Regions from separate parts of the Streptococcus sp. W151 genome, predicted to be linked through region 1. Evidence: predicted binding sites of a transcription regulator. Region 1 holds the regulator's gene; the other holds the start of a gene.
The links. Region 1 encodes Rex, which represses fermentation and respiration genes when NADH is low (regulators of the CRP and FNR family bind a similar motif). Its sites were predicted from a motif close to TTGTGAANTANTTCACAA; they were not measured.
Positions count from the first base shown of each region.

Region 2: ACVC7Q_RS07950 (zinc-dependent alcohol dehydrogenase family protein) is a predicted target of Rex. The motif match lies at 3,935-3,952, and genes of this name have one in related genera.

Region 1 covers NZ_JBRKNT010000001.1:521,836-527,426, reverse strand. The annotation lists gene gyrA (DNA gyrase subunit A) at 1-525, shown strand, start outside; gene ACVC7Q_RS02475 (class A sortase) at 539-1,282, shown strand; gene ACVC7Q_RS02470 (porphobilinogen deaminase) at 1,465-1,743, shown strand; gene radC (RadC family protein) at 1,798-2,481, shown strand; gene ACVC7Q_RS02460 (redox-sensing transcriptional repressor Rex) at 2,534-3,181, opposite strand; gene ACVC7Q_RS02455 (DUF4649 family protein) at 3,312-3,527, opposite strand; gene ACVC7Q_RS02450 (DUF1831 domain-containing protein) at 3,529-3,876, opposite strand; gene ACVC7Q_RS02445 (cysteine desulfurase family protein) at 3,886-4,998, opposite strand; gene ACVC7Q_RS02440 (ribose-phosphate diphosphokinase) at 5,008-5,591, opposite strand, start outside.
Region 2 covers NZ_JBRKNT010000005.1:44,486-50,076, reverse strand. The annotation lists gene ACVC7Q_RS07965 (extracellular solute-binding protein) at 1-1,283, opposite strand, end outside; gene ACVC7Q_RS07960 (N-acetylmannosamine-6-phosphate 2-epimerase) at 1,416-2,114, opposite strand; gene ACVC7Q_RS07955 (ABC transporter permease) at 2,285-2,671, opposite strand; gene ACVC7Q_RS07950 (zinc-dependent alcohol dehydrogenase family protein) at 2,830-3,882, opposite strand; gene ACVC7Q_RS07945 (hypothetical protein) at 4,046-4,369, opposite strand; gene ACVC7Q_RS07940 (hypothetical protein) at 4,369-4,674, opposite strand; gene ACVC7Q_RS07935 (hypothetical protein) at 4,684-5,235, opposite strand; gene adhE (bifunctional acetaldehyde-CoA/alcohol dehydrogenase) at 5,546-5,591, opposite strand, start outside.

The DNA of each region.
Region 1 (5,591 bases):
GATGAATTGATCAATGTCTTCCTTACAGATGGCAATACTGATGTCATTATTGGTACCAAATATGGATATTCTGTCCGCTTTAATGAGGCTGTAGTTCGGAATATGGGACGTTCTGCCACAGGTGTACGTGGTGTGAATCTCCGTGAAGGAGACAAGGTTGTAGGAGCTAGTGTCGTTACCGATCAAGATGAAGTATTGATCATTACTGAAAAAGGTTATGGTAAGCGGACAATGGCTGGCGAATACCCAACCAAGGGCCGTGGTGGTAAAGGAATCAAAACAGCCAATATTACAGAGAAAAATGGTCCGTTAGCTGGTCTTTTAACCGTTAAAGGGGATGAAGATCTGATGATCATTACCGATACCGGAGTTATGATCCGGACAGGTGTGGCTAATATTTCTCAAACGGGTCGTTCGACTCAGGGTGTGAAAGTCATGAGACTGGATCAGGATGCTAAAATTGTGACCTTCACAACTGTACAAGCTGATGAAAAAGATGAAGAAGTAGTGGAAGAAAACGAATAGATAAGGGGACAGCATGTCACGCAAAAGAAAAAAGAAAAAGAGTTTACGTAATACTCTTATCAACATCGTTGCAACACTTTTGATTATTCTCTCGCTTCTCTTAATTTTCAATGCTCCGATCCGCAATATGATCATGGTTTGGCATACCAACCAATACCAGGTTAGCAAGGTCGATAAAAAGACTATTGATAAAAACAAAGAAGTGAAGACGAGCTTTGATTTCCAACATGTCCAGTCACTCTCGACGGAGGCCGTGATCAATGCCCAATGGCAGGCTCAAAAACTTCCTGTAATTGGGGGAATTTCGATTCCTGAATTGAACATGAACCTTCCAATTTTTAAAGGACTCGAAAACGTAGCCCTTTACTATGGAGCAGGGACTATGAAGGAAAACCAAGTCATGGGACAAGGCAATTATTCTCTTGCTAGTCACCACGTATTTGGCCTAACTGGAGCAAATGCCATGCTGTTCTCACCATTAGAGAAAGCTAAGGCTGGTATGAAGATCTACATCACGGATAAAGAAAAAATCTATACTTATGTCATCTCGTCTGTTGAGACAGTGACTCCAGACCGTGTAGATGTTATTCAAGATCGTGAAGGTGTCAATGAAATCACCTTGGTGACCTGTGAGGATGCTGCAGCGACTTACCGGACGATTGTAAAAGGAAACTTGGAAACCTCTGTTGACTATGACAAGGCTCCAAAGGACATCCTGGATTCATTTAGCAAGTCTTATAATCAAATGCAACTCTAAAAAACCAAAGCCCGAGGCCAAGAGAGGCCTGGGCTTTTTTCTTTATAGTATGGCATGAAATAACTAAAGGATTCTTGTAAAATTGTAAGCGATTGGTAATATAATGTAAGGAATTTGTCATAATATTGAGGGAAATTCGGTATATAATAAGAGGAGAAAGAGTATGATAAGGAGGTAGAATAGTGACGAAAGAGCGAATTTATCATCACTTGCATCATTTCTATAATCTCTTAATAAATGATTTTCCACGAAATGGATTAATTACGAAAGGAATCTACGAAGTAGAGCAAGTCTACCAGACCTTAGAAGCCATTCCTCAGAGTCAGGAGTACTTGATCCGCTGTGAAATTCAACAGTTTTTAAAGGAGCTTGAACAAGTTCAAACAGGTTATCAGATCCGCTTTAATAAAGATGAAGCCTTAGTGTTAGATGATTTGAAGCAAGAAATCGCCTGTAAATAATGAAAGGTCGTTATTTTCTCAATTTATTACGAATTAATAAGTGAGGAGGAAATTATGTACGACATATCATTTATTGAACCATCTTTGCTTCCTAGGGAACGCTTGGTTTCTGAAGGGGTAGATAAGCTGAGTCATCAGGAATTGTTATCCATTCTCTTACGGACAGGCAACAAGCAAAAAAGCGTTTATGAGATAGCACAAGGTCTTTTGAGCTCGGTAAATAGTTTAAAGGAGTTAGGGCAATTAACCCTAGAGGAGCTACAGGAAATCTCTGGCATTGGGCGAGTGAAGGCCATCGAACTTCAGGCTGTTATTGAGTTTGGACGAAGGATTCATAAAGATGAACTAATGAGTTCCGAACAAATCATGAGTAGTCAGAAATTGGCCCATAAAATTCAACAGGAAATTGGCCATAAAAAGCAGGAGCACCTGGTTGCCCTTTATTTGAATACCCAAAATGAAATTATTCATCAACAGACGATATTTATTGGAACAGTGAATCGAAGTATCGCGGAGCCGCGTGAAATCCTGCATTATGCACTGAAGCACATGGCAACCTCCATTATCTTGGCTCACAATCATCCATCTGGTGCCGTGTTCCCTAGTAAAAATGATGATGAAGTCACTCATCGTGTCTTAGAGGCCTGTGAAGTAATGGGGTTAACCCTATTGGATCATTTGATTGTATCCGAAGAAAACTACTATAGTTATCGAGAAGAAACGGATTATTTGGTATAAAAAAGGTTGGAACCTTCTTGTTCCAACCTTTTTGTTATTGAAGTATAAGTCTTTATTCTTCGTTTTTACGCATAAAATAAAGGAGTGTTTGCAATTCACTAGTAAGATCGACATATTGGACGACGACATCCTTAGGGACTGTCAGATGTACTGGCGAGAAACTGAGAATTCCCTTGACACCAGCATCTACCAAGAGGCTAGCAACTTCTTGAGCCTTAACACTTGGAACAGTTAGAATGGCTGTTTGAATGCCTTCTTGTTTGAGTTTCTCTTTAATAGATGAAATACCGTAAATAGGAATTCCGTCTTTACTTTTAGTATTGATCAGTTCGTGATCGTCTAGATCAAACGCCATGACAATTTTCATCTTATTGCGTTCATGGAAGCGATAGTTGAGGAGGGCACTTCCCATATTTCCGATCCCAACAATAGCGACATTAGTAATAGCATTGTCATTTAAAAGATCTGCAAAGAAGTTCATCAGTTTTTTTACATCATAACCAAATCCACGTCTTCCTAATTCACCAAAATAAGAAAAATCTCGGCGAACAGTAGCAGAGTCAATCCCAATCGCATCCGCAATTTGTTTGGAATTGGCGCGCTCTATTTTTTCAGAGTTAAAGCGTTTAAAAATGCGGTAGTAGAGCGATAAGCGTTTTGCTGTTGCGCGTGGAATTGGAGTATTTTTATCATGTTTCACAATATCACAACCTTTCCCTCTTATTGTATAGGAAGATTGTGAAAAAATCAACTATCTAGAACGGTTTTTCAAAAATATTTTTGTCTAAAGAAAAAGCTGATGGCGATGAGAGAGTTCCATCAGCATCAGCTTAGTTTTCAGCTTGCTCTACCTTTTTCAAAAAAGCATAGAGCCCATCGACCCTTCCTGTATAGGGGAGTTTTTCACCCTTGTATTCAATGGAAACAATTGAGTAAGAGTCAGGCAGGGTTACACAGCCTGAAAATGCTAGAATGCAGGCTGCAAGGTCAGGATAAGTAGTCGTTCGCTCTACTTGGTAAGCGTCGATATAAGTTAGGGTTACCATATTAGACCTCTGTTTTGTTGAAAATTTCTCTTTCGACAAGACTATCCATTAGGAAATAAAATTTTTGTTGGATAATGTCATTCTCTGAATTTTTAAAGATATTAACCAGACGAAGTCCAGACTTGTCTGTGATATTGATTTTAAAACCTGTAAGGTCTTTGTTGAAGATAATTTTAAGCAAGAAGCCTTCACCGCTATTTGGAACAGCTTCGAGCAAACGATTTAACTCGTAATTTCCAACCTTTGTAACAGCAAATGTATTGTCACGTAAGGTATATTTTTTAACATTTGGGTGTAGACTATAGGTATATTTGCAGTCTTTCAATGAAACGCTTGTTTCAAAAGCCATATTGTTCTCCTATGATAAAATTTCTTTAAGTTTTGCGAGGAAGTCTCGAACCTCCTCTACGGTATTGAGTTCTGAAAAACTAATTCGAAGGGATTCTTTCAAGCGTGAGCTATCCTTTCCATAGAGCGCTTCAAGGACATGGCTGGGTTGTACAGTACCGGCGGTACAAGCAGAACCAGTGGATACGGAAATACCAGCTAAATCCAGTCTCATCAGCAAGACATCGTTTTGGACGCCTGGGAAGCCAAGATTCCAAACAAATGGAAGATGATCGTCACTCGCATTTACGTAGTAGTCGTAGGCTGCTAAACCATTAACTAGTTCTTGACCGAGTTTTTGAACGTGGTGGAAATTTTCTTCTTGATGAAGTGTGGCTTGCTGTATCGCAGTTGACATCCCTACAATTGAAATGAGATTTTCCGTGCTGGCTCTCATCTTATTTTCCTGATCCCCACCATGGATGAGATTATCAAAATCTGGGACGGCTGCATAAAGGAAACCGACTCCTTTGGGGCCGTGGAATTTGTGGGCAGAAGCACTGAGAAAATCAATCCCTAACTCTTCGGGATAGACCGGGACTTTCCCAATTGCTTGGACAGCATCAACATGAAAGGCAGCGGGATGATTTTTTAAGAGTACTCCGATTTCTTTAATCGGTAGAAGATCTCCAGTCTCGTTATTGGCAAACATGGTAGAGACAAGAATGGTATCCGGTCTAAGAGCTGCCTTGATATCACTAGCCTGAATACGCCCTTCTCTTGGTTGGACGATTGTGACTTCAAATCCGAAATGTTCTACAAGGTATTCAATGGGTTCGAGAACCGCATGGTGTTCCAAAGCGGTAGTAATGATGTGTTTGCCATCTGCCTGGTGTTTCAAGCAGTAGCCTTTTATCACAGTATTATTACTTTCTGATCCACCTGAAGTGAAGAAAATACGATTTGGAAGGGTATGGAGAGATCTAGCAATCTCCTCGCGAGATTCACGGAGGAGTTTACTAGCCATTCGTCCATGAGCATGAAGACTGGATGGATTTCCAAAGGTTGTCTTCATGGTTTCTGTCATCGCAGTGATGACTTCAGGCAAAAGGGGAGTTGTTGCGGCATTATCAAAATATATCACATTCAGACCTTATTTCTTATGGTAGGCAAATAAAGGACTAACAGGTTTTCTTTCTTGAATGCGAACAATAGCTTCAGCGATTAGTTCGCTAGCTGTCAGATAGTTAATGTTTTTAGGAGTTGGTCCTTTTGGAGCAACAGAATCGGTTACTAAGATTTCTTTGATCGGAGCTTGATCTAATAATTCAACAGCACCTTTAACAAATAAACCGTGGCTTGATACAGCATAAATTTCAGTAGCACCATCACGTTCGACGATTTTAGCAGCTTCTGAGAATGTCTTCCCAGTATTGAGGATATCGTCGATCAAGATTGCTTTCTTGCCTTTGACATCTCCAATAATATAGCCATAATCACGGTTCGCATCATCTTGCTCGTAATCGATGATCGCAATCGGTGCATCAAGATATTCTGCTAAACTACGAGCTCGTTTAACTCCTGAGTTTTTAGGGCTGACGACAACGACATCTGGACCTGTCAGGCCTTTGTTGATGTAGTGCTCTGCAAAAAGTGGAATGGTAAAGAGGTTATCCACGGCAATATCAAAGAAACCTTGGACCTGAACAGCATGGAGATCGAGTGTGACGACGCGAT
Region 2 (5,591 bases), on a different contig from region 1:
GTAAAGGTCTTCAAAGCTGGTTCTGCTTTTTCATCTCCATTTGAAACAGATTGCAACATTGGGAACCATAGAGTCCGCATTTCTGCAAAACCATCGATTGTGTTGTAGTATGGAGAGTAGTATTTTGTCCAAGTGCTGATGGTTTCCATCCGTTTGTCATCGTACAACTTACCAAATGAACTACGAACTGGGAAAGCTCCTGTACGCACAACATCTTTTGGACCCCATTTTTTATCGTCTGCGATGAACTGTACAAATTTTTTAGCAGCAGCAATTTTCTTTTCATCTTTATTATTGAAGACCGCAAATCCATTGACAAGGTATTCCAATTTTGGCTTGCCTGAATCAGATGGGAATGGCACTTCTACTACTTCAACCTTACTTGCATCCAACAATTTCGCTTGAATACCGTTTTGTGAAGGTGCCCACAAGATGGTATAAGAAGTTTGACCATTCGCAAAGTTTTGGATGTCTGCTCCACCATCGAATTGAGAACCATTCATCAGCAAGCCGTCATTGATCCATTTAGAAGCTTTTTCCAAACCTTTGACAAATTTTGGATCATCCGTTGTATATTTAGTTACTTTTTCATCTGTAACAGAACCACCGTAAAGGTTGGCGATAAAGGCACGAGTACCTTGGTCTCCACCTTGACCATTACTGAAGAGTGATCCTGGTGTATAACCCTTGTCTTTCAAAGCTTTCAAGACTTTTTCAAAGTCGTCTGTTGTCCAACCTTCTTTGACAAGATCCAACACACCCGCATCTTTAAGCATCTTCTTATTCATAGCCATGTAGAATGGTGCTGAACTAATTGGATACATGTAAGCTGTATCGCCTGCCTTGCTGGCTTGGATGATATTTTCATTGTTAACATCTTTCACGAAATCATCTGTAAAGAGATCGTTCAAATCTGCCAATTTACCATTTTTACCGTATTGGATAATCCGCCCTGGTGCGTCAAAGAGCACATCTGGAGCAGTTCCTGCTTCGATAGCTGTCGTGATTTTTTCAGGGCCTGACTTGAAGTCGATGGTTTCTAACTTCACTTTAATATCTGGATTGGCTTTTTCGAAAGCTTCGATAATAGATTTTTCGTAGGTTCCTACACCATCATCAGCTTTCTCTTGAGTAAAGACTGGGAAGGCCCACCAAGTGATTTCTGTTTTACCAGAGTTATCGCTTGAAGATTCGGATTTAGATCCTCCGCCAGATCCACAAGCTGCGAGTGCTAGAAGAGCTGCACCAGCTACCAACGAGCACAATACTTTTTTCATTTTCATGTGATTTCTCCTAAAAAGTGCGGTAAGATTTCTCTTACAGGGGATTATCCTCAATGAGGACGCCTATTCTTGTTTCAGATTCGACTACTCTCTATAGGGTCTCCTCCTCCTTCAATCTTCTGTTTTGTTTTCTCATTTTAAGGCTGCGACAAAGCGCTCGGTGATCTCTTTTGGTCGGGTAATAGCGCCACCTACGACGATGCCGCGAACTCCGAGATCATAGATTTTCTTGGCCTGATCAGGATAGTGGATCTTGCCTTCTGCGATGACATCCACTCCTGCTTGGCAGAGGCTATGGATCAGTTCAAAATCTGGTCCATCGACCTTTGGACTGTAGTCCGTATAGCCGGACAGGGTCGTTCCGACAAAGTCTACTCCCGCCTCAACAGCTGTCAATCCTTCTTCCAAGGTAGAGATATCAGCCATCAAAAGTTGATCGGGATATTTTTCTTTGACTTGACGGATAAAGTCACCAATCAAAAGACCATCATGACGGGGACGTTTGGTACAATCCAGGGCAATGACCGCGATGTCCAAAGCTGCTAATTCATCGACTTCTTTCATGGTTGCCGTGATAAAAGGTTCTTCAGGTGGGTAGTCACGCTTGATAATCCCAATGATTGGTAACTTGGTCACTTCCTTGATTTCCTTGATATCCCGGACACTGTTGGCTCGGATCCCGACAGCTCCACCCTGCTCAGCCGCTTTGACCAAGAGAGGAATGACTCCTCCTTCTTCTGTATAGAGCGGTTCATGAGGGAGAGCTTGACAAGAAACAATGATGCCATCTTTGATTTGTTCAATCAGTTCATCTTTTGTAATCTTTGACATAACTCCTTCTCCTTTGATAATAAGGCAACTCGAGTACTTGTAAATTGATTATAATCTATTTTTAAAGCACTTACAATATTAATCGTGCAATTGGATTATAGTTTCACATTTTAGGGGAAAATAAAAAGATCTCTGAAACTAGTTTCAGAGATCGACATGATGACGATTCACTAGGCCATCTTTTGAGTTGCTTTTTCCTTTACGACAAATACAAAACCGATAGAGCCGACGACAGCTCCAAGCAAGATCCAGTAGACCATATCCGATGAAGCAATTGGGCCTACCAAGAGACCTGCTAATAAAAAGAGATTGATATACAGTCTAGTATCGCGATAGAAGGTCCAATTGAAATGGTAGCTACCTTCTGGGTACTGCCGTGTCGATACAGACGGTTGAAAGACCTGCAGAAGAATCAAAATCCCTACAAAAGCAAGATAAGCTAGGCTAACTACCGAAAGCGGAGCCTGCATCGTCATAACCACAGTTGCTAAAAGCAAGACCAAGAGCCAGAAATGAAAGTCCATCCAGAATTCACGATGATAATAAAACCGTTTCATAAGATCACACCTTTCTATTATGTAATCGTTTTCTGCACTTATATTATAAGACAAGGAATTTTTTTTTGCAAGGTGAAATCGGTTAGTTGGGGTTGAAAATAGGACCAGAATATCTCTGGTCCGTCTAAAAAAACTATGAACAAAGAGTAACGAGCACATCATTCACTGATGTCATTTTCGATAATCACCTTGAGTGCGTGGTTTTCACCCGCATGTTTAAAGACATCATAGGCTTTTTCAACTTCTGAGAGTTTGAAGTGGTGGGTGATAAGTTTGGTTGCATCGATCTTGCCTGACTTCAAGACATTGAGCAACATTTCAGTGGTATTGGCATTGACAAGACCGGTGTTGAGGGTAATGTTCTTGATCCACAAATCGTCCAAATTGAAGCTAACTGGTTTTCCATGGACACCGACATTGGCAATATGACCACCGACAGAGATGACGTTTTGGCAGACATCGAAAGTAGCAGGATAGCCCACACATTCCATGGAGATATCGACACCACGACCTTCGGTCACTTCATTGATAAAGTCCTTGATTTCAGCGATATCACTGGAGCAGATGGTATGAGTTGCTCCAAATTTCTTAGCTGCTTCAAGACGAGATTCAGATAAGTCCACCATGATAATCGTAGCTGGCGAGAAGAATTGAACAGTCAAGAGAGCCGCAAGACCGATCGGACCAGCTCCAACGATACAGACATTGTCCCCTGGTTTCACATGAGATGGAAGCACCCCAATTTCATAAGACGTTGGGAGAATGTCTGAGAGCATCACCAAGGCTTCGTCATCCACCGTTTCAGGCGCATGATAAAGACTGCCATCCGCATGTGGAATGTGGACATACTCTGCTTGGGTTCCGTTGATCAAGTGACCCAAAATCCAACCACCATCTTCACAGTGAGAAGGAAGACTACGTTTACAGTAGTAGCAGGTGTTACAAGCTGTGACACAAGAGATGATGACCTTGTCTCCCACCTTGAAGTTGCTAACCGCATCACCGACTTCTTCAACAATCCCAATTCCTTCGTGACCTAAAATCGTGCCTTCTTTACAAGCAGGGACATCTCCTCCTAAAATGTGAAGGTCTGTGCCACAGATGGTTGTTTTCAAGATCCGCACAATTGCATCTGTTGGGTTCTTGATCTCTGGTTTTGGTTGGTCGATCAGTTGCAGATTGCCTGCAGATACATAAGTTGCAGCTTTCATAAGCGACTCCTTTTCTTTGTTGGTTTGATAAAACCATTTTATTTTCGTTTCTTTGTGAATATTATAACATATTAAGTAAACGCTTACAAGAATTTATGAGCACATTTTTAAAAGTTTTTTGAGCAAACAAAAACATTCCTCTTATCTCTACCTGAGGAATGTTTCAATCACCTTGTTCTAATTGTTGACGCTGCCTATAGTACTCTTGCTGCTCGCGCTCACGCTCTTCTTCTAAGCGCTCTTCATAGCGCTTGAGTTCTGCCTCAAACTCTTCTTGCAAGGCAAATAAACGCTCCAAGCCACTTTGAACCTCCGCACTTGGGGCTTGAAAATGAAGGGCACTCAGCCAGTCTACTAAATTTTCTGTATGTTGGCGGACATCCATACGCATATCCGCATAATCCCACTCCAACTCGCTAAGTTTCTGGTTGAAGCGGTAATGTCGATCTTCTAGTTGTTCTAATTCACTATTTCCTGAATGGTACATCACATACCTCCTTTAATCGGACTCAATAAAATCGGCTTTTTCACTGATTTCAGTGCTGCTTCTGCCGCGTCCGCTGCTCCTCCTGTAAATCCATCTTTCAAATCATTAACTAGAGTTGTTGTAGCAAAAGAGCGCATTTTTTCGGATTGACCGCTCAAAGTCACCTGCAAACTCATCCCTTCCAACATCATCAAGGCTTTTTGCGTTGCAATCAAACTCCGAATTGCAATCCGCTCTTGCTCCTTTTTAATCTCTCGATGGAGCTCCTCAACGCGTTCTCTATCCTCTCCCAGGATCTCTAACATCTTTTTCTCCTACTTATGAAAATCAAAGGCCACTGCTTGTCCCTTGTCCAAGTCTACCAATTGGGTTGACGCAGCCTCCAGCTGCCCTGCCAAGTCTGACAAGCGAGTGGAATAGGCTTTTGCTTGAGCGAGGTTCTCCGCCTCTACCGCTTGGTCCCAACAAATATCCATGGAGAACTCTCCTAATAGTTGCTCCACTTCTGCGTCTGTCAAAAATTGGGCCATGCTGTGGGCCATTTGTGACACCTCCGCAACCTTATGGGAAACCGTCTCCTTGGCCACTTCTAGCTGATCTTTGAGCTCGGCCTCAAAGACCGTCGCTTGCGCTGAAGCATTTTGTGCTACTGCCAGTACCAATTCCTCTCGTAATTGAATGGTCTGGGTACCAGATGCTCCTGCCAATTGCTGATGGAGACTCGGAATGCTGGGCCTTTCCTGCCCATACATGGAGACCACCGAAGCAGATGATGGCTGATTTTCTGAAGCGGACGTTGCCCGATCTCGTTGGGGCATTTCAATAATTTTCTGTGCCTGATCTTGCACTTCACCTTCTAACTCCATTTGAGATGGCCTCCTTTCTTGGATTTGTTTTCTCGTTTCCTATAACTGAAAAACTATCCTAACCCTTCAACTACAAGCAGATTCACATACTATAGGGTATCATAAATTAGCCCGTAATGCTATAAAAATAGCACAGATTCTTAAAAAAAGTCTAATTTTTTATGAAAAAACGGTTCGGAGCTCTGAAAAACAACAAAGACAGCCAATCCCTCAGCTCCCTTTTTTCGATTGAAACCTGAAAAGGCCATCAAAAATCCCCCGCTCTTTTGAGCGAGGGATAGCTGATAAACATCAGTTGTTCCTTGGCGTCTTATTTACGACGTCCTGGACGTTCCTTGTAACCATAGTATGCATCT